DNA from 3 places in the Paenibacillus sp. FSL R7-0189 genome. Region 2 is predicted to be linked to each of the others. Evidence: riboswitches for the same ligand, from Rfam matches in the RefSeq annotation. Region 2 holds a riboswitch; each other region holds the start of a gene.
The links. Region 2 has a riboswitch for cyclic di-GMP ahead of MKY63_RS11330 (NPCBM/NEW2 domain-containing protein). Riboswitches for the same ligand answer to the same signal wherever they lie in the genome.
Positions count from the first base shown of each region.

Region 1: linked by a shared signal. The riboswitch ahead of MKY63_RS20390 (thiamine pyrophosphate-binding protein) and the one ahead of MKY63_RS11330 (NPCBM/NEW2 domain-containing protein) in region 2 are both predicted to bind cyclic di-GMP.
Region 3: linked by a shared signal. The riboswitch ahead of MKY63_RS30655 (DUF6612 family protein) and the one ahead of MKY63_RS11330 (NPCBM/NEW2 domain-containing protein) in region 2 are both predicted to bind cyclic di-GMP.

Region 1 is NZ_CP150223.1:4,692,669-4,698,428, forward strand. It holds gene glpK (glycerol kinase GlpK) at 1-132, shown strand, start outside; gene MKY63_RS20370 (DNA-binding protein) at 147-362, shown strand; gene MKY63_RS20375 (ketoacyl-ACP synthase III) at 439-1,431, opposite strand; gene MKY63_RS20380 (hypothetical protein) at 1,486-1,836, opposite strand; gene MKY63_RS20385 (carboxymuconolactone decarboxylase family protein) at 2,044-2,412, opposite strand; gene MKY63_RS20390 (thiamine pyrophosphate-binding protein) at 2,423-4,063, opposite strand; cyclic di-GMP riboswitch class I at 4,219-4,315, opposite strand; gene MKY63_RS20395 (HAMP domain-containing methyl-accepting chemotaxis protein) at 4,490-5,740, opposite strand.
Region 2 is NZ_CP150223.1:2,615,074-2,620,833, reverse strand. It holds gene MKY63_RS11330 (NPCBM/NEW2 domain-containing protein) at 1-3,340, opposite strand, end outside; cyclic di-GMP riboswitch class I at 3,599-3,685, opposite strand; gene MKY63_RS11325 (hypothetical protein) at 3,843-4,409, opposite strand; gene MKY63_RS11320 (EAL domain-containing protein) at 4,526-5,509, opposite strand; gene MKY63_RS11315 (Crp/Fnr family transcriptional regulator) at 5,565-5,760, opposite strand, start outside.
Region 3 is NZ_CP150223.1:6,938,578-6,944,337, reverse strand. It holds gene MKY63_RS30680 (methyl-accepting chemotaxis protein) at 1-212, shown strand, start outside; gene MKY63_RS30675 (hypothetical protein) at 560-910, opposite strand; gene MKY63_RS30670 (hypothetical protein) at 1,286-1,819, opposite strand; gene MKY63_RS30665 (HAMP domain-containing sensor histidine kinase) at 2,072-3,139, opposite strand; gene MKY63_RS30660 (response regulator transcription factor) at 3,136-3,807, opposite strand; cyclic di-GMP riboswitch class I at 4,121-4,212, shown strand; gene MKY63_RS30655 (DUF6612 family protein) at 4,330-5,187, shown strand; gene MKY63_RS30650 (NADH-dependent flavin oxidoreductase) at 5,297-5,760, shown strand, end outside.

The DNA of each region.
Region 1 (5,760 bases), 2.1 Mb from region 2:
GAGAGCTTCAACAAGGCTGAGAGGGTCTTCTCGCCTGAGATGGGTATAACTGAGCGGGAAGGTCGTTACAACGCCTGGAAGGACGCTGTAGCGCGTACCATGGGTTGGGAGAAGCATGAAGGATATCAGTGATAAAGGGGCTGTATATGTCTATGGTTAACGGAACCGAATCTGATCTGCCGGGCGGACTATCTAAGCCGGCGCTTCGAGCCCTGCATGGGGCTGGATATGTTCAGCTTCAACAATTCAGCAAGCTTACGGAGGCAGAGCTTCTGCAGCTACATGGATTGGGGCCAAAGGCGATCGTTCTACTGAGGAGTGCTCTCGCGGAAAAGGGGCTCACCTTTGGAAGTAAGTCCTGATGTTGCGTTCATATTTATAACAAAAAGCGGCAAGCTTAGGTGAATCCCTAGCTTGCCGCTTTTTGTTATATAGCTCCTAATATTCAATAACAAATGCTACATTTTGCCAACCGGCGCCCACTGTCCAGAACAGGACTTTATCACCACGTTCGATCTTTCCAGTAGTTACAGCTTTATGTAGAGCAATAAATGGGCTGCTGGTAGAGGTATATCCGAATTCATCCCCTATGTATACCGCTACATTGCGATCAATACCGACTTTCTCACACATCTCTAAGATATTAGGCAATGAAAACTGTGAGAAGCAGGCTGCTTTAATGGCTTCAGGCGCGATATTGTTGTTAGACAGTAGAGTACGAATAGACTCAGAAGCAGCATCTATGCAAATGGAATCATCAAAAGGAATAAACTTCACATTAAACTCTCCAGCCGCTACACCTTGTTTACCCAGTTTAGCCAGGCCTGCGCACGGGAACTTGGATTTATCGCAAACACAAGGATCCGTTTGGTAGATAGAGTCAATGAAACCGACTACATCCTCAGCTTGTTCAAGAATGACTGCCGCCGCTGCATCACCGAAGTTAGCGTAGTAGACTGGATCATTCTTATCGGCATGAGGGGTTACATAATCGGAGCCGATTACCAACGCTCGTTTAATCCTAGGATTCGCTTGCATCTGACGGCTAACTTGTTCCACTGAAGCCGTCATACCCGCACAATTAGCATTGCTGTCAATGCAGATTGTATGGGATGCGCCTTTGATCAAACGGTGAATCATTAATGAGTTGGTAGGAAAGATATACTCAGGAGTTTGACTTGCATAGGCAATAAGGTCGATATCGGCACCTGTGAGACCACTTTTCTCCAGAACATTCCGGGCAGCCTCAAAAGCCATCGTAAGGGAATTCTCATCCGCATCCCTAATACTATACCGTGTAATACGACCTAATACGGATAATAGACCTCGAATATCAATGCCTTTTTCGTCAAAATGCTTAATGAAAAAGTCGTTACCAACTATATTGCTGGGATGATAGATATCAATGCCTTTAATACGAATTCCGGTCATAATACGCCTCCTGAAAAGCAGTAAAATGTGGCCTACATATTAAGATTAAAAGATCTAGACTGTAACCGCAGAAATGATCTCGATGTTATCGAGTCCAGCTTTACGGCCAAGACGGGAAAGCTGCATTTTGAGGATCGGGTTATTTTCAAGCGTTAGATTTACTTTTACAAATCCATCATTCTTAAACATTACAAAGCAGCTTTCTAAAAGAGGTACAACATCTGGTGCAGTTACATTTAGCTTTCTGCAGTCGATTTTTAGTTCATAGTCAGCTGGAGTAATTGGATTGATAGTTTGTTGATAAGCTTGAATAGATTTTAGACCATCTTCTTCAGAAAATGTTCCATCCAACTCAATGTTAATAACCTTGTTTGCAGTGTCTGTCTTCAAAACGAAACTTCCCATGCCTAAATCTCTCCCATAGATTGAATTTGTCCAAAACAGTTCGACTGCAATATCCAGCCATATATATATCCACTTAGCTGTTTTATAAAAGTCAAAATTCGACACTATACAGCAAGTATTGGGATATTCCGACTCTATTATAGGCATATTTTTCAAGTGTATGCAATAATAAAGTCGAATTTTGTATATTGTTGTCGAACTGTTGGATTATTGGATTTCTTCTATGGTTGCAAGCAGGATATTAAAAGCTGTGATGATTCTAGGTGCCCCTATAACGGGTACTAAATGTAATAGAATACCTTTTAGCTGTTCTACGGTGACTCCAACACGAAGGGCCATGACATAATGAACACCCAGCTGTTCGAATTGGCCCATTGAAATTAAAGATGAAATGACTGCGATTTCCTTCCAGTCAGGGGCTATAGTATTACGTTGAAAAATATCGCCATAGGCATTCCCCATAATAAATTCAGCCAAGTCAGGGAAGTGGTCTTTAATTGGAGCTAGTGCTTTTGCGCCATAGTCTCCTGATAGATTCGTGAAGTGGTTAAGACCACTGTTGATATTTTCCTTCATGGTTAGCCTCCTAGTTTAGGTTCAAAGTACGGTGTGCAGTCGGAGGGACTTCATCACGGTCTGTTAGTAGTTCAATAACGGCAACATGGTTTAGAGCTACCGCATCTTTAATTGCAGCTGTGAATTCATCCGCAGTCTCACATTTGTAGCCTTTAGCACCTAGAGATTCAGCGAATTTCACGGCGTCCATTGGTACTTCATATAGAGTTCCATCGATACGACCTGTGGTTTTCTCCATACCCTTAAGAGCCATATCTAGTTGCTTATTATTGACCACGATAAAGATGACAGGGATATCTTTGCAGACAGCGGTGTTAATCTCAGCGCCGAGCATCATGAAACAACCATCACCTGTAATGCAGAGGACAGTTTCTTCAGGAGCTGCAACTTTTGCACCAATAGCCATGCCGATCGAATTACCCATGCAAGCAAAATAAGCATCAAAAACAAAGCTGCCCGGTTTCTTAACCTTGTACCATTTTGCAGCGTGGAATCCATGGCTTCCATCATCAACGAAAATTGAATTATTATAAGGGATCAAATCACTTAAAGTGCTCATTACTGAAGCCAGTGAAAGATTCTTGAGGGTTGGAAGCTCTTCTGAATAATCAGCATCGGCCAAAGCCTCGCGTTTGGTGATTGTGCTTGGGTCAATATGATTTAGGCAGTGCACCAAATTATCGCGCAGGTCCCCAGTGACCGGTATCGTTTTGGACAATAGGATTTTTCCGACAAAGCTTGGATCAATATCAAATTGAATTAAAGTTGCTGGATGATTCTCCCGTTTAAGATTACAGATGGTCATATCACTTAAACGTGATCCAAGCACTATAAACAGATCGCTTTTATTCAATAAATCATCCCCGTGGGTCGAACCGCCAACGCCAATAGGACCATGATAGAGCGGGTGATCCCAGACTATAGCCCCTTTTCCACCAGGAGATGTTACTACAGGAATATTAAAAGTTTCTGCGAGTTGAACAAGCTCTTTATGTGCTCCGGAGCGGTTAATTCCTTTACCCGCAATAATCAAAGGATTCTTAGCAGCTTGAATAGCATCGATGACTCTATCGATATTTGCTTGACTAATTAGAGACTCTCTTTCAGGGATTACAATATTGCATTCTTCCAATACTTCAGTTTGTACATCAAAAGGAATACAAAGATGAACAGGACCCCGTTTGGCCAGGGCCACAGAAATCGCATGATTAAAAATAGTACCAAAGTGATCCCCACGTTCAACCAATTTACTGAACAAGGTGGCAGGTCTGAACATATCAGCTAAATCAGCCAGAAAAGAGGTGGAGTCCTGACATTGAGGAATTCCAAGCTCTGTAATGGATTGGTGGCCGGTAATAAACAGGACAGGTAGGTTGTTAGCTTTCGCATGAGCTGCTGCTGTGAGCAGGTTAGTTCCACCAGGACCAGAAGTACCAAATGCTACGCCTAGGTTACCCGTTTTCAGCGCATACCCTGCTGCTTCGAATCCGGAGCTTGCTTCATGTCTGCCGGGAATAAATTCAATACCGTAATCGACCATCTTTAGAACTATTGGACAAATCGATTTGCCAATGATCCCAAAAGAATGGGTGACTCCTAGGTTACGTAGTGCTTCCGCCATGTAATCTGCGACTGTCTTCAAAAGAAACACCTCACAAGTTTTTTGATATATATTAGTTATTAATCTACCGAATAGATACGATAGATCAATATACTCAAAAAGTAAAAACCTGTGCTCTATAGTAAGCACAGGTTGGTGGCATAAGGCGCCGCTAAGACTGAACAATAGTTCAGCCGTCCTGGTTCCTCTGCAACCTGGCAATCATGGCCTCAAACGAAAAAATGAGGCTGTAGATCCATGGTTTTGCGTCATCCTCTTTCGAGGATTTTGCCAATATTAATTTATAGTTGATAAGAATAATTTTCCTTTACAATATATTCCTCATTAATTTTTGTCAACATAATCCGCTAAAAAAACTCGAAATTTGACGAAAGTCTTGTCCAAGAGATGAAGTTTTGCCTCGCGAAAAAAACTGCCACCTAAGACTCAGCTTAGGTGGCAGTTGATAGTTTTGAACTAGAATTTAAAGATATGAATGGTTTTTTGCAGATTAAATACGGCCTGGGTCATTTTTTCCGTTTCTTCTGCAACAGACTGCAGGGCATTAATCTGTTCATTCATAGCCGCCGATACCTCTTCAGTGCCTGCAGCGGTTTCTTCGGTGATTGCTGAGATATTCTCAATTGCACTGGAAATTTTCAAGGCACTTTCTAGCATAAGATCACTCTCCGCAGAGAATGAAGAGATTTGCTCGGTAATGTACTGCACGCTTTGTACAATTTGTGCGAAAATATGGGCAGATTGAGTGATCATTTCATTCTGAACCTGCACAACCTCTTCATTGATGGCGATATTATCGATGGCTTGTTTAATATCTGACTCAATGCTGCGGACCAAACCGAATACTTCTTTTGTGGAAGCCGTAGATTCCTCAGCAAGCTTGCGAACCTCTTGAGCGACAACGGCAAAACCCCGACCATGCTCTCCGGCACGAGCAGCTTCGATGGAGGCATTGAGTGACAGCAGGTTGGTCTGCTCAGCGATCTCTGTGATGGTCTTGGTGATCATCGTAATCCCGCGGGCATTTTGTGAGAGAGCTTCAATAGTATCAGCCACTTTTTGTGTAGCCTCTATGTTTTTACGCATGCCTTCAGCCTGTGTATCTACGGATTGGCGCCCTTGCTCAACAAGTTCTAAGGTATGTATTGAACGTCTGTTCATTTCTTTGGTGGAGTTCGTATAATTGGATACTTTGGTCTCAATGTCTTTAATGGATTCTGTCATATCAGCGATATCCGTAGATATTTCATTTGCACCAAGAGCGAGCTCGGTAGAAGAAGAGGCTACTTGTGCCATAACAATTTTCAGGTTCTGGTTCTTATCTTCGATTCCGCGGCTTGCATCCATTACTTGACGGGTGATCTGCGATGCATCGGTCAGAATCTTCTTGAGCTTATCAATCATTGTGTTAAAGGAGCGGCTTACGTCACCCATTGAACCATTTTCGTCCGCTCTGCTAGTGAAATCCCCCTTCGAAATACTGTGAGATACATTAGCAATATCATCAAAAGATGATGTAAGCGTTCTCTCCACGAAGCGAGCAACAGGTAAAGTCAGACCTGCAAGAACAACTACTAGTATAATTCCTACGAGAAATTGACCTAGAATCATTAACGTAACTAAGACAGGAATAGCAAACAGTGCGGCAACGAGGTAACATCCGGCAACAATTCTTTGTTTTAACGGAAGTTTGTGCATCCAGCTCATTGGTAAAATGTCCCCCTTAT
Region 2 (5,760 bases):
TATCTTTCTTTAATTCACCCCAGCCTACAACGACTGACTTGGCATTGAGATCGGAAATATAGGCGTAGTCGCTCGTTACCGTAACCTGTGTGGTTTTCGTTTCCGTAACCCCTTCGCTTTTCACTTCATATACAATTTCGTAGTTGCCTTTTTGCGTTACATCAACGTTATTGGCTTTCAGAGAGACATCTGCAGTAATATCGTTTCCTAGATAGTTAGCCGCTTTTACATAGCTCATCGGATCAAAGGTTTGATTAAGCTTTAAAGTGAGCTGATCTTCAACAGACAAGGCTGGCTTAAAGGCTTTAACCTGTACGGGCTTCAGTGGGTTCAGCTTTTTATCATAACCGACGATCTTGTACGTATAGTTGATACTCGCATCTACATTCTGATCCACAAATTGGTCAGTCCCTGTAAAACCAACTAACACATTATTTCTATACACTTCATATCCTAAGAAATCTTGCTTAAGCTCTTTATCTATACTGAAACTTAACGTGTTCGTTCTAGCCGTGGTGTTAGGTGTGATATTAACCTTAATGGCCAGATTTTTATCCGCTATTCCAGTTCCCTCATAATTAATCACCGAGTTATTTAAATACCATAACTTTTGCGGTGCCGGATACTTGGCTACTTTCGCTTTTGTCTCAGGATTCACAGTGAAGCCATGTCTGGCAAAATAGCTGCTTAAATCTAATCCCAGTACTTCGGAGGAGAACTCCACCAAATACTGCTGCTTGGAATTGTCACCGTTGGGAAGGGTGACCTTCCGCTCCCGATATAGCTTGGTCAGCTCTGTCCAGTATCCCGGATGTGCCAGCTCCAGCTGCCAATAGGCTCCGAGTTGTGCAAATAAGCCCTGCTGATTCATAACCACTTTATTTTCTTCGAGGACATATTTATAGATATCTGATTCATACGGTATACGATTATCTATCGAATTCGCCGCGACAGACATAAACATAGACACCATATTATTAGTTACTTCGCCATATTCCCGTTCACCCATAGCCAAGCGATGCCCAATTTCGTGATTCAGTCCCCAGCCCGGATAAGCTTTGTTAAAATCACCTAACATGGTTCCTACTGTTCCAAGTTGGATCCCTGTATGATCTCCCGCTGCATACATCGCACCATAAGGCTGCATCAATCGAATATTCTCACGAATTAGCTTGGCATCATGAATCTCACTACTGCCATCCAAGCCATAGAAGGTAAAAATGCTTTTCATCCAGGTGTCATACCCAGTTACGGTATCCAGCGGGTTATTTCCTTGCGTAATAAATTTGTTGTACGCTTCAGTCGCAGTTCCTGTAAAAATAACATGATCGCTGGCCATTTCTACCACATCGATAAGTTTGCGATCTTGAACATTTGGATGAGCCGCTTTATCTTCGTCTAATCTTTGTTTGTATGTGGTTAAGAAGGTTCTGAATTGTTCTGGATCCGTGGTCTTGGTCATAAAAGGAATCTTTTCTAAACCTTCGAAGCGGATCAGTGGCGCCTTCCCTTGCTCCTCAGCTGTATAGGGATTTACGATATAAACGGTTCCGCCCTTAGTTACATCATGAGCATAAGCACTAGTCGTTGCAATTTCAGGTACAGTTATAGTGTTCTTGCCCGCACGCAATTGTACGCCCCTAGCCCAACTATTCCAAGCTCCCTCTTGTTGAGAAAAGATCAAAGAAGGCAACTTATCACCCGAAGCAGCATCCACATAAACATTGATGGTCTCGCCAGGCATTGCCGCAAGTCCTGTAGGCTGGTTGTTCGTGCCGAAGCCTATTCTCAGGTTTTGCTGAGCATGTTTTTTCATATCTCCACGCTGCTCCGCCTCTATGATGGTACCTTCGATTTGAACCTCGCCATTAACCAGCTTCTTAGCTAGTTCCAATGAATCTTTAAGGATTGGATAGAGCGGATGTACTTTTGTCGCTTCCTCCAATTCATTGATTTTTGCAACGTTATTATAAGCAGACACAACCGCACTCATCGTTCCATCTGTGAAAATACCATTTACAGCTTCGCTTACTTTATCTTCTGTATAAAATCTAAATTCAGCCGCAAAAGGTCTGTTAATATTAGCTTTTGTGAACTTAAATTTTAATCTTTTAAACTTCGTCGGTTCGAATTTAAATTCCAGAAAATCATTGGTACTAATCGCGGTTCCGCTAGATACAAGTTGGAAGGTCTCTCCTTTACTCGTCTCTGATGCATAGATTTCAAAAGCCTCTGGGAATCCTTTGCGGTTATCTCTAGCCAAAAAAGCCACTCTGTCCAGCACTTCCGCTTGCGCTAGTTCAAACACGACTTCATTCGTGAAGCTTGCATCATTGTTTTTGTTCGTTTCCCAATGCGTAGTGGGCTGGTCATCCAGCATATATTCAGGCTTCGTACCTGGGTAGCTTCCACCGTTCACCGTTACTTTTGATACGTTTGCATTTGGCATTCTATAAGCTTGGCTATAGGCATTTTCATAGGCTGTACCATACCCTTTTAGCTTCGAAACCTTGGCTGCCGTTGCATCTACCTGATGGTTCTCCAAAAGGATCTTTGCATTCTCTATCTCTTCTTTAAACTGCGTATACAGTGGATGTGCCTGCACTTCATTCTCTAAAGCTGTTAATTTCTCTGTCGTATTAAAGGCAGCACTAACTTGGCTCAAGGTATCATCTGTAAATAAATTTTTCATTTTAGCAGAGACACTATCCTCTTTATAAAAAGAAAACTCAGCCGCACTCGCCCAATCTTGGTTGGCTTTTTTGAAGACAAATTTAAATCTCTTAAAAGCCGTAGGTGCGAACTGAATCTCCACTACATCACCGGTTGAGCCTTTATATTCTCCAGAAGACACGAGTGTGAAATCGCCTGCATCTGTAGTGGAGCCATAGATATCAAATTCTTGAGCAAAACCTTTACCTTTAGCACCAGATTGCCTAGCGGCGTAGACCATTCTATTTAATTCAGTGGACTCATTGAAAACAAACACAACCTCATTCGTAAACGTTGAACTATTCGGTTTGCCAGTCTCCCAATGCGTGCTCATATCCCCATCCATAGCCTTAGCTATAGGTGAGCCTGAGTAGTTGCCACCGTTATTTGTGATGGTTTTAATATTTGCTGGATTCATTCTAAAAACCTCATTATAGGCATTTAGAACATCCTTGCCGTACAGCTCAAACGGAATAACCGAAGCGTTGCTTAATAAGTTGACCTTACTTTGCGCGACTGTTTTTGTTACATTTACCTTGCTTGCCTCACTTGCTAAAGCATAACCTGCCTCACTCGAAAAACTGGCCAACATGGCCGCCGATGTAGCGATCGCAATCATTTTCTTCATCTCTTCTTACCCCCAGATGTCATATGAATCTCTCCAGTGCCCAAAAATGGGCACAAAAAAAACTACCCCAAAAGAGTAGCTTGATTGCGTATAAAGTCGCCTAAAAATTAAGACTTAATTTTTATTAAACCTTAACAAGCATAAACGCCTTCGGCGTCCTTATAAGGACGGTAAGCGTTTAAGCGAGAAATATAAGATATTAAGTATAGGTGTATAACTTATACTTTCTTATATTTTAACAAAAAGCGTTACACACTCTTTGGCAGCTGGCTGACAATAGTTATGATAACCTTAGTCCCTATAGCTTTGCGTCCCTACATTTCCATAGGTTTGCCTATGAAGTTTCGAATACATTCAAAGAGTAACATAAGCCTAGATCTGATCGCATGATTAATTGGTATGAAATGAGTATAGGTAATTGCAATTAGTTTTTCTCATGTGATAGATATTATTTATCGACTATCCCGGAAGAGAATGGGATCCTTTAGGACTGGAGGTCTAATTAACTCCCCGATCCGAACAAACGCCGGAACCAATTCCACACATCGCCCGTGATGGGAATTAATCCGAAACCATGTTCGCCAACTGCGATTACACCATATGCCCATTGTCCGATAGCTATGGCACCCCCAGCGATCCTGCCTATCGCTATCGCACCAAACGCCGTATCCCCTATGGCGATGGCCCCCAACGCTTTTTCCGCGATTGCGATCGCTCCTACAGCCACTCCTGCAATCGCAATCGCTCCCACTGCGAAGCCAAGCCAGCTAAGTGCTATTGCTCCAATCGCTAACCACATTCCCAGTGATATTGCTCCTAAGGAAAGTACGCCCACGCTTATCGCACCTATGGAAATCAATCCGACAGCTACATCTCCAATAGCGATTAAACCAACAGCTGTCTTTACACGGGGTTTACTTCCATGACCATACTTTTGACCTGAGTATCGCCCTAAATTACTACGAATACTGATGACCGGAAATGAGGGAGAAGGCCATTGATAATCAATTTCTCGTCCATCAAAGCCCCTAGAATCCGCCCAGCGCGTTACAAATTGATGCCATTTCATATCCATCCCGTCCCCCTTTTCAAATTACCTAAATTATACAACCCCGGGGGTTGGCTGTACTCAGACTCTGACCTGAAATTCATCTCATCCTCTGGACCGATATATACTCATTAGGATTACTGTTTGGGAATAGGATCAGGCTTTCCAAATAAATATCCCTGAAACAACTGATAACCACTCTGCTTAAGCCATTCAAAGTCCTCTCTAAACTCCACACCTTCTGCTAAAGGAACAGATTGGATTTCTAAAGCCTTTTCTAAAAATTGTTTAGCTATTTTCTGTTTGTTCGGATCACTGGACACGCCTTGAACATATTTCATATCTAACTTCATGTAATGAGGTTTAAGCTCCAATAACATCTCGATTGTGCTGAAGCCTTCCCCAACATCATCTAAAGCGTATTCAAATCCCCGGTCCTTGTAATATGTCAAAATAGCTTTCAAATGAGCGAGATCATCCACTTTCTCCGTTTCAACAACTTCAAAGACAAAAAGAGAGGGATCGACACCTAATTGATTAGCCAATTCAACCGTTGATCTTAAGCAGAACTCTGGAGCGTAAATTGATGTAGGGATAAAATTAATAAACGTTTTTTTATTTAAGGGCGCAGCATATTTTACGGCAGTCATTCTACATAACCGGTCTAAAGCATATAAACGCCCACGATTCCGTGCTGCCGCAAAGATCTCATTAGGATAGATAAGGGATCCATCTTCTTTTTTAAATCTCGATAAAAGCTCGTATGCAAAAATCTCTTCCCTTACGTTCACAATCGGTTGGAAGTAACAAGTAACAAGACCCTTAGTGATAACCTCATCAATCCACTTCATATCCATTACAGTAGACATCTCGGATAGAGGTCTCCATGCTTGGTCATCTATACGAAATTCAATTTTCCCGGACTCCATATGATCGTTACAGAAATCTAGAAGATCTCGCGCTTCAGCTTCCTTAATCGTAATCACATTTTCTTCTACCTTATGTATCGTATTACTTCTACTCAAGTGATGAATAACCTTAGGTAAAACCCTAAGATTAAGCTCACCATGAGGCTTGATTTGAAAATTCAGCTCTCTTACTACACAATGATTACAAGCCATATTCATAACCCCTTTAATAATCGATTCTCTGAAAAAGATCCCGGAACGGCTCTTCTCAATCGAAATCCGTATACTCCAGTAAATATGTCGCGTCTAACACGGTGATCTGCTGATGTTGAATCTCAATAATCTTTTGCTCTTGCAGATCTTTAAGCACAAGGGTAGCCGTCTCCCTTAACGTTCCGATCATATCCGCGAACTGCTGATGGGTCAATCGAAGATCAATCCTCTGTTTGCCTTGCTCCTCTACT
Region 3 (5,760 bases), 2.7 Mb from region 2:
TGACCGATCATGTGAGTGTAATCTTTTCACAAGTGAGCGTACAAGTTGAGAATATCTCTGATATCTCCCAAAAGCATGCTGCGGCAACGGAAGAGATGCTGGCAACGACTCAGGAACAGGAGAAAAATATCGATATCATTTACGAATTTATCGGCAGTATCAAAAGCTCAAGTATTCGGTTGCAGCAACTGATTGAGAATAGGTCGAAGTAGAACTATTTAAGGTAGCTATAAACTGTGGCCGTTTCTCGGTATTTTACCAAGGAACGGTTTTTTCTCGATTTCCCAGCAGAAATTGCAGGCCTCCTCACTTAGTGAAGGCTTCCGTTTCACTGTAAACAAATAAACAACTCATTAATAAACGAGTTGTTTTTCTTACACAGATATTAATTATTAGCAATCACAAAGGTTGCAAACACTAGGCATGATTAAAGTACTCTCTGAGGATGAGATAGCCAACAAACAGGACAATAAACTCTCTAACCATTCCTTATTCACTCCTCATGTGAGGCTCAGTCTCACTAATCATTGTCTCACTGATCATTTTTGGGGTTTCAATTTCACGTTACTTCACTTTGTTGTACACCCTCTGGAAGTGGAATCTTTTTCTTTTTTAGCAGCATGTAAATCCCTAGAAGAAAAAATAAAACACTGCATCCCATCCCGAACAATGCGCTGGAGCTGATTGCATTAGCGGATTTTTCCATCAAAAGCAGAGTGTATTGAGTCACCACAATGGAAACCATTGCATCTATAAAGCTAATTATTTTCAGCGTAGAGACAATAGGACCTTTCAGATGCCGGTTAGCCATAGTTCCGTAAATGGCAAACCCAAGCTTGGAGAAAGCAATAGTTGCTACCAGATAAACAATGTAACCTCTGAATATTATCACATCACCGACAAAGTACATCCTCATACAGACTAACAGATAAGTGATTCCTAGAAGACAAAGGAAAGCACCACTTCGCTGATAGACATGAAATTCTATATTATATCTTTGTTCGGGGTCCTCGGTATTCTTGGCCACTGTATATTTATACAGTGCCTGACCTCTTGCGGCACAAAGGATTAAGTAATACAACGCGTTTATGATGAACCATCCGGAAAGGAGATAGAGACCGAGGATCAACTTGCCGATGCCCATCAAAGCATTAATAATAAGTGAAGCAACGTTTGTTACGGCAGCTCGGTCTTGATAATCTAACAGGTTGCGGTCAAGTAAATCCTTAATATTTATCTCCTCCCTTCATGTTGTAATGGGTCTTCAGAATCTCGTATCAGTGTCTTACTTTCCTAGTAGAGCATTAGCTTTTTCACACACCTCGTAAATCTTGTCAAACTTCTGATCGATCAGAGGCGCTACCTTGTTCGTTTTTTTCTTGCTGATACTGCTGAAGAGAAAATATGGGATGATCCAGCCTACGAAACCGGGGACTGCTAGAATTATAGAAAGCGGCAGCATGTCAGCTTGATTAGCAAATACAGAACCAGCCATAAACGATGTTCCAATAACACCAATAACATAGGCAACCACAGAAGCACCGATGACTTTGGAACTCTCCAGTGTCTCAATTTCGGCAACAGCGGCGTCAAACTGGCGTTGCAGGCGGGTCAGTTCAACTTTATTACGGATCTTGCGGTCCCGCTTGAACTTTATGGTTACGGAACCAACATTCTGAACTGAGGTTGAAGTACCTTCCAGCGCCCAGCCAAAATTGTTATATCCGTCTGTATATACCGACTCCATTTTGCGTTTTACTGTAATATCTTTGTACTCATAGCCGATAAAATTAGATTCATTTCTTGTGATCTCACTCATGATAATTTCTCCTTTATTTTAAAAAGTTAATTTGTCGAACAATTGCTGCCTCACCTGATGTGATCATTTTACCGTCGATATATTTATGAATTGCTTGCAAATTGTTTATAAAATATTAATTGAAGAATCGTAATGAACTGGAATTGAGGTGTATTTCTGTTTAATGAAAAAAACAGTCTGAATTCGTTTTGCGAATTCAGACTGCTTTTTTTGATCTTATCAAGATAATGAATTATGGTTTAAGGGAATTACTTATTTCTCAGCTTTTAATTGGACTGTGAATGTCGTGCCCTTGCGTAGCTCACTCTTAACAGATATGGTTCCACCGACTAGTTCAATAACACGCAGTGAAAGAGCAAGACCAAGGCCGTTACCCTCCCCGGAGTGAGAAGTATCGCCTTGATAGAATTTATCGAAAATATGTTTCATCGTCTCCTCGTCCATTCCGCAGCCAGTATCTGATACCATAACCGTAATTGTATCTTCATCTGAAGTCTGCGATAAGGTGATGCTACCGCCAGGGGGTGTGAATTTCAAAGCATTGGAGAGGAGATTAAGCCATACGATCTCTAGCATGCTTTCGTCGGCATGAATGATAGCACGGTCCTCTATATCCGCCACAAATTCGATGTTCTTTTCTTCCCAATAATTTTCAAAAGTAAGGGCGCAGTCGCATAGCTGCCTGCACAGATCATAGGGCTCTGCAACGTGATTAATCTCCTGATTGTCCAATTTGTTTAGCTTCAGAATATTGATCACCAGTGTCGTTAATTTTTGGGAGGCCGAAATGATAGTTTCAGTATATTCCGTTCGAAGTTTTGGCGACAAATCAACAGTTTGCAATGCCATTGCGTAACTATGAATGACGGATAATGGTGTTTTAATCTCATGGGATACATTCGATATAAAATCATTTTTGAGGGTTTCAATACTGCCCAGTTCTTCAACCATCTTATTAAAATCCTCGAACATCACGTCTACATAATCCTTTTTATCCGCTCTGTGAAGCGGCTCAAGATAGACTGAAAAATCTCCCTCTGCTACCTGGTTTGCCGCCTCGCTGAGTTTACGCATGGGTTTATCAAAGGCGATGTACTTTTGCCGTGCGGTGACAAGGCAAAAAATGAAGGCAACAATGATCCAATATCCAGTGATTCCAAAGATGTATTGAGTTGGAACGCGTTCTACTGAAATGTAGGCGTCGTATATAAGTGCTTGACCTGCTGTTAGCGTGGACAGCACAATAAAGGTCCACAAAAACTCTTTCCATGAAAAACGCTTGGACTTGAACCGGGCATGCTGCTCCTGCCTCTTACTCATTGCAGCACTGCCTTGTAGCCGAGCCCATGCACTGTCATGATCTTGAAGTCCACACAACAAGAGAACTTGTCGCGAAGTTTGACGATGTATACATCTACGGCACGCAGGCTGGTTTCGCTGCCAATGCCCCAGAACTCGTCCATTAGCTGGGCACGGGAAAAGGTATGTTTGGGGTAGGAAAGCATTTTGTAGAGTATGTTGAATTCCCGTACCGTCACAGGGATTTCCTCATCGTTTACCGTTGCTGTCATATCATCCGCGTCCATCATAAGACTTCCTACCCTCAGTTTTTTTTCGTGGGCAATATTTGCACGTCGAAGTAAAGCGCCCACACGCATTACCAGTTCGTCCATATTGACCGGTTTGACCATGTAATCATCAATTCCAGCGCGAAACCCTTTTTGTTTTGAGGAAATATCATCACGAGCGGTAACAAAAAGAAGGGGGATCGTTTTGTTAATAGCCCTAACCGTTTCCGCAAATTCAAAGCCGTCAATCTCTGGCATCATAACGTCTGAGATGATAAGGTCATACAGGCTGTTATACATCAAATCATATGCTTCTCGTGGGTTTAAACACCCTTTAGCGTCGTATCCATTATTGCAAAGATAGGTGCAGATAATTTGATTAAGCTTTATATCATCCTCGACAACAAGGATATTAACCATGAAAATCATCCTTTCTAAGAAAACTAAAATAATTATAAGAGTTATATGTTAAGAAAATGTTTGGATGGATAGAGAAACTAAAAACATACTTATCATAGCATAGTGATATACCGAAACGGATTGATAGTATAACTCAGCTGAACCTCAGATATCTGGAAAACTTGGAAGAATTGGAAAAATGCAAAACTTTAGTATTTCTTCTGAGTATCATAGCGAATTCGAATGGAAGATAAGTCGTTTACAGGTAATTATAACCATGATAAAATTAGCGGTGGGACATGCGTCCGTAAGCTAATTAAAACTAATTGAATGTCCGCGTTAAAGGTAAAATCATCGAAAGATGATGACACAAAGCCATGGGTCTAAAGCCTTTCGACAGAAGGAAATGATCGCCAGGCCGCCATAGGGATGTCTTATGAAGCATAAAGGATAGCTCTAAGAATATGTAGTCTATTTTGAGCTCTTTTATTATTTCGACCTATACGGCGTTACATTATCGCAAGGGGCCGAAAGGGGAAGTACATGAACAGTTTTTTCAAAACAATAGGTACTAGTTTGGCAGTAGGTGCTTTATTGCTGTCCGGAACGATCGGATGGATGTCTAATCCTGGAGTAGTGTCTGCAGCTACCTCAACAGCAGTAACCGCGGATCAGATGATCAGCAAAGTAACGGCAGCCTCCAAAGCAATAAAGAATTTCCATCTGGATGTGACCAAAAAACAGGATATTCAAAGCGGCGGGGTGCGTATCAGCAACACCAACACTCTGAAGCTGGATATCAGCCGTCTGCCGAATTTTGCCGCAGCAGGTACTGTCGCTAGCAGTCTTTTAGAAACATCTTACAGCTTGTATGCCAACGATAAGGAGTTTTACTATCTTGTAGACGGAAGTGAGCTTATCGATGAATCTGAAGACGATTCTTCAGGTTACGACGATGACGGGGAGCCGATCGATCCTGATGCACAGTATTGGCTTGGACTGGAGAAAACGGAATGGGATGCCTTTTACTCTAAAGGCCAATACGATCCTGTTTCCATGCTTGATTCGGTAAAAAGTTATAAAAAATCCATGAAAGTCAGCACTGCTGGCGCACAAACGGTCTTACAATTCACTGTAACCGATCCGACAGCAGCTAAGGGGATAATCAAACTCTATGACCAGGAGAACCTCTGGGATGGTGAGACAGTTCAACCCAAAAGCGTAACGTGGAAATTATTCGTCAATACTAAGACCTGGCAAACGGAAAAGCTGACAGTCGATCTGAGTTATGTGCTGGTAAGTGATGGAGCAAAAGATACATACACCACGAAAATTGAAGCTAAATACTCCAAGAATAATAAAGGTACAGCCATTGTAAAACCGGCCGAACTAGAAAAATAAGGACGATTCATATCGAGCAAAAAGCGCTGTTCCGCTGAACAGTGCTTTTTGCTGTATTCAACAGCAGTTGTTTATTAGTTGACAAGAATAAATCATTGCTGTAATTTATATGTATGCGCATGTATATAATATTTTGTTTAAATATAATTTAATGAAAGTTGGGAAAAAGATGATAGCACTAGACACAACATTAACTTTTCGCAGAGGACTGACATTAAAAAATCGAGTGGTTATGGCTCCAATGACCACGCGAATGAGCTTTTATGACGGTGTAGTAACACAAGATGAATTGAAATACTATTCACTAAGAACGGGCGAAGTAGGTGCGGTCATCACTGCGGCAGCAAATGTACAAGAGGGTGGAAAAGGATGGGAAGGTGAACTTAGTGTTTCCTCCGATCAATTTATTCCTAGCCTTAGCCGATTAGCATCTACTATTAAACGAAATGGAACAAAAGCTATTTTACAACTATTCCATGCAGGAAGAATGACAGATTCAAAAATACTACGTGGCGTACAACCAGTTTCCTCCAGCGCCATTGCTGCCGAACGTCCGAATGCAGAAATTCCAAG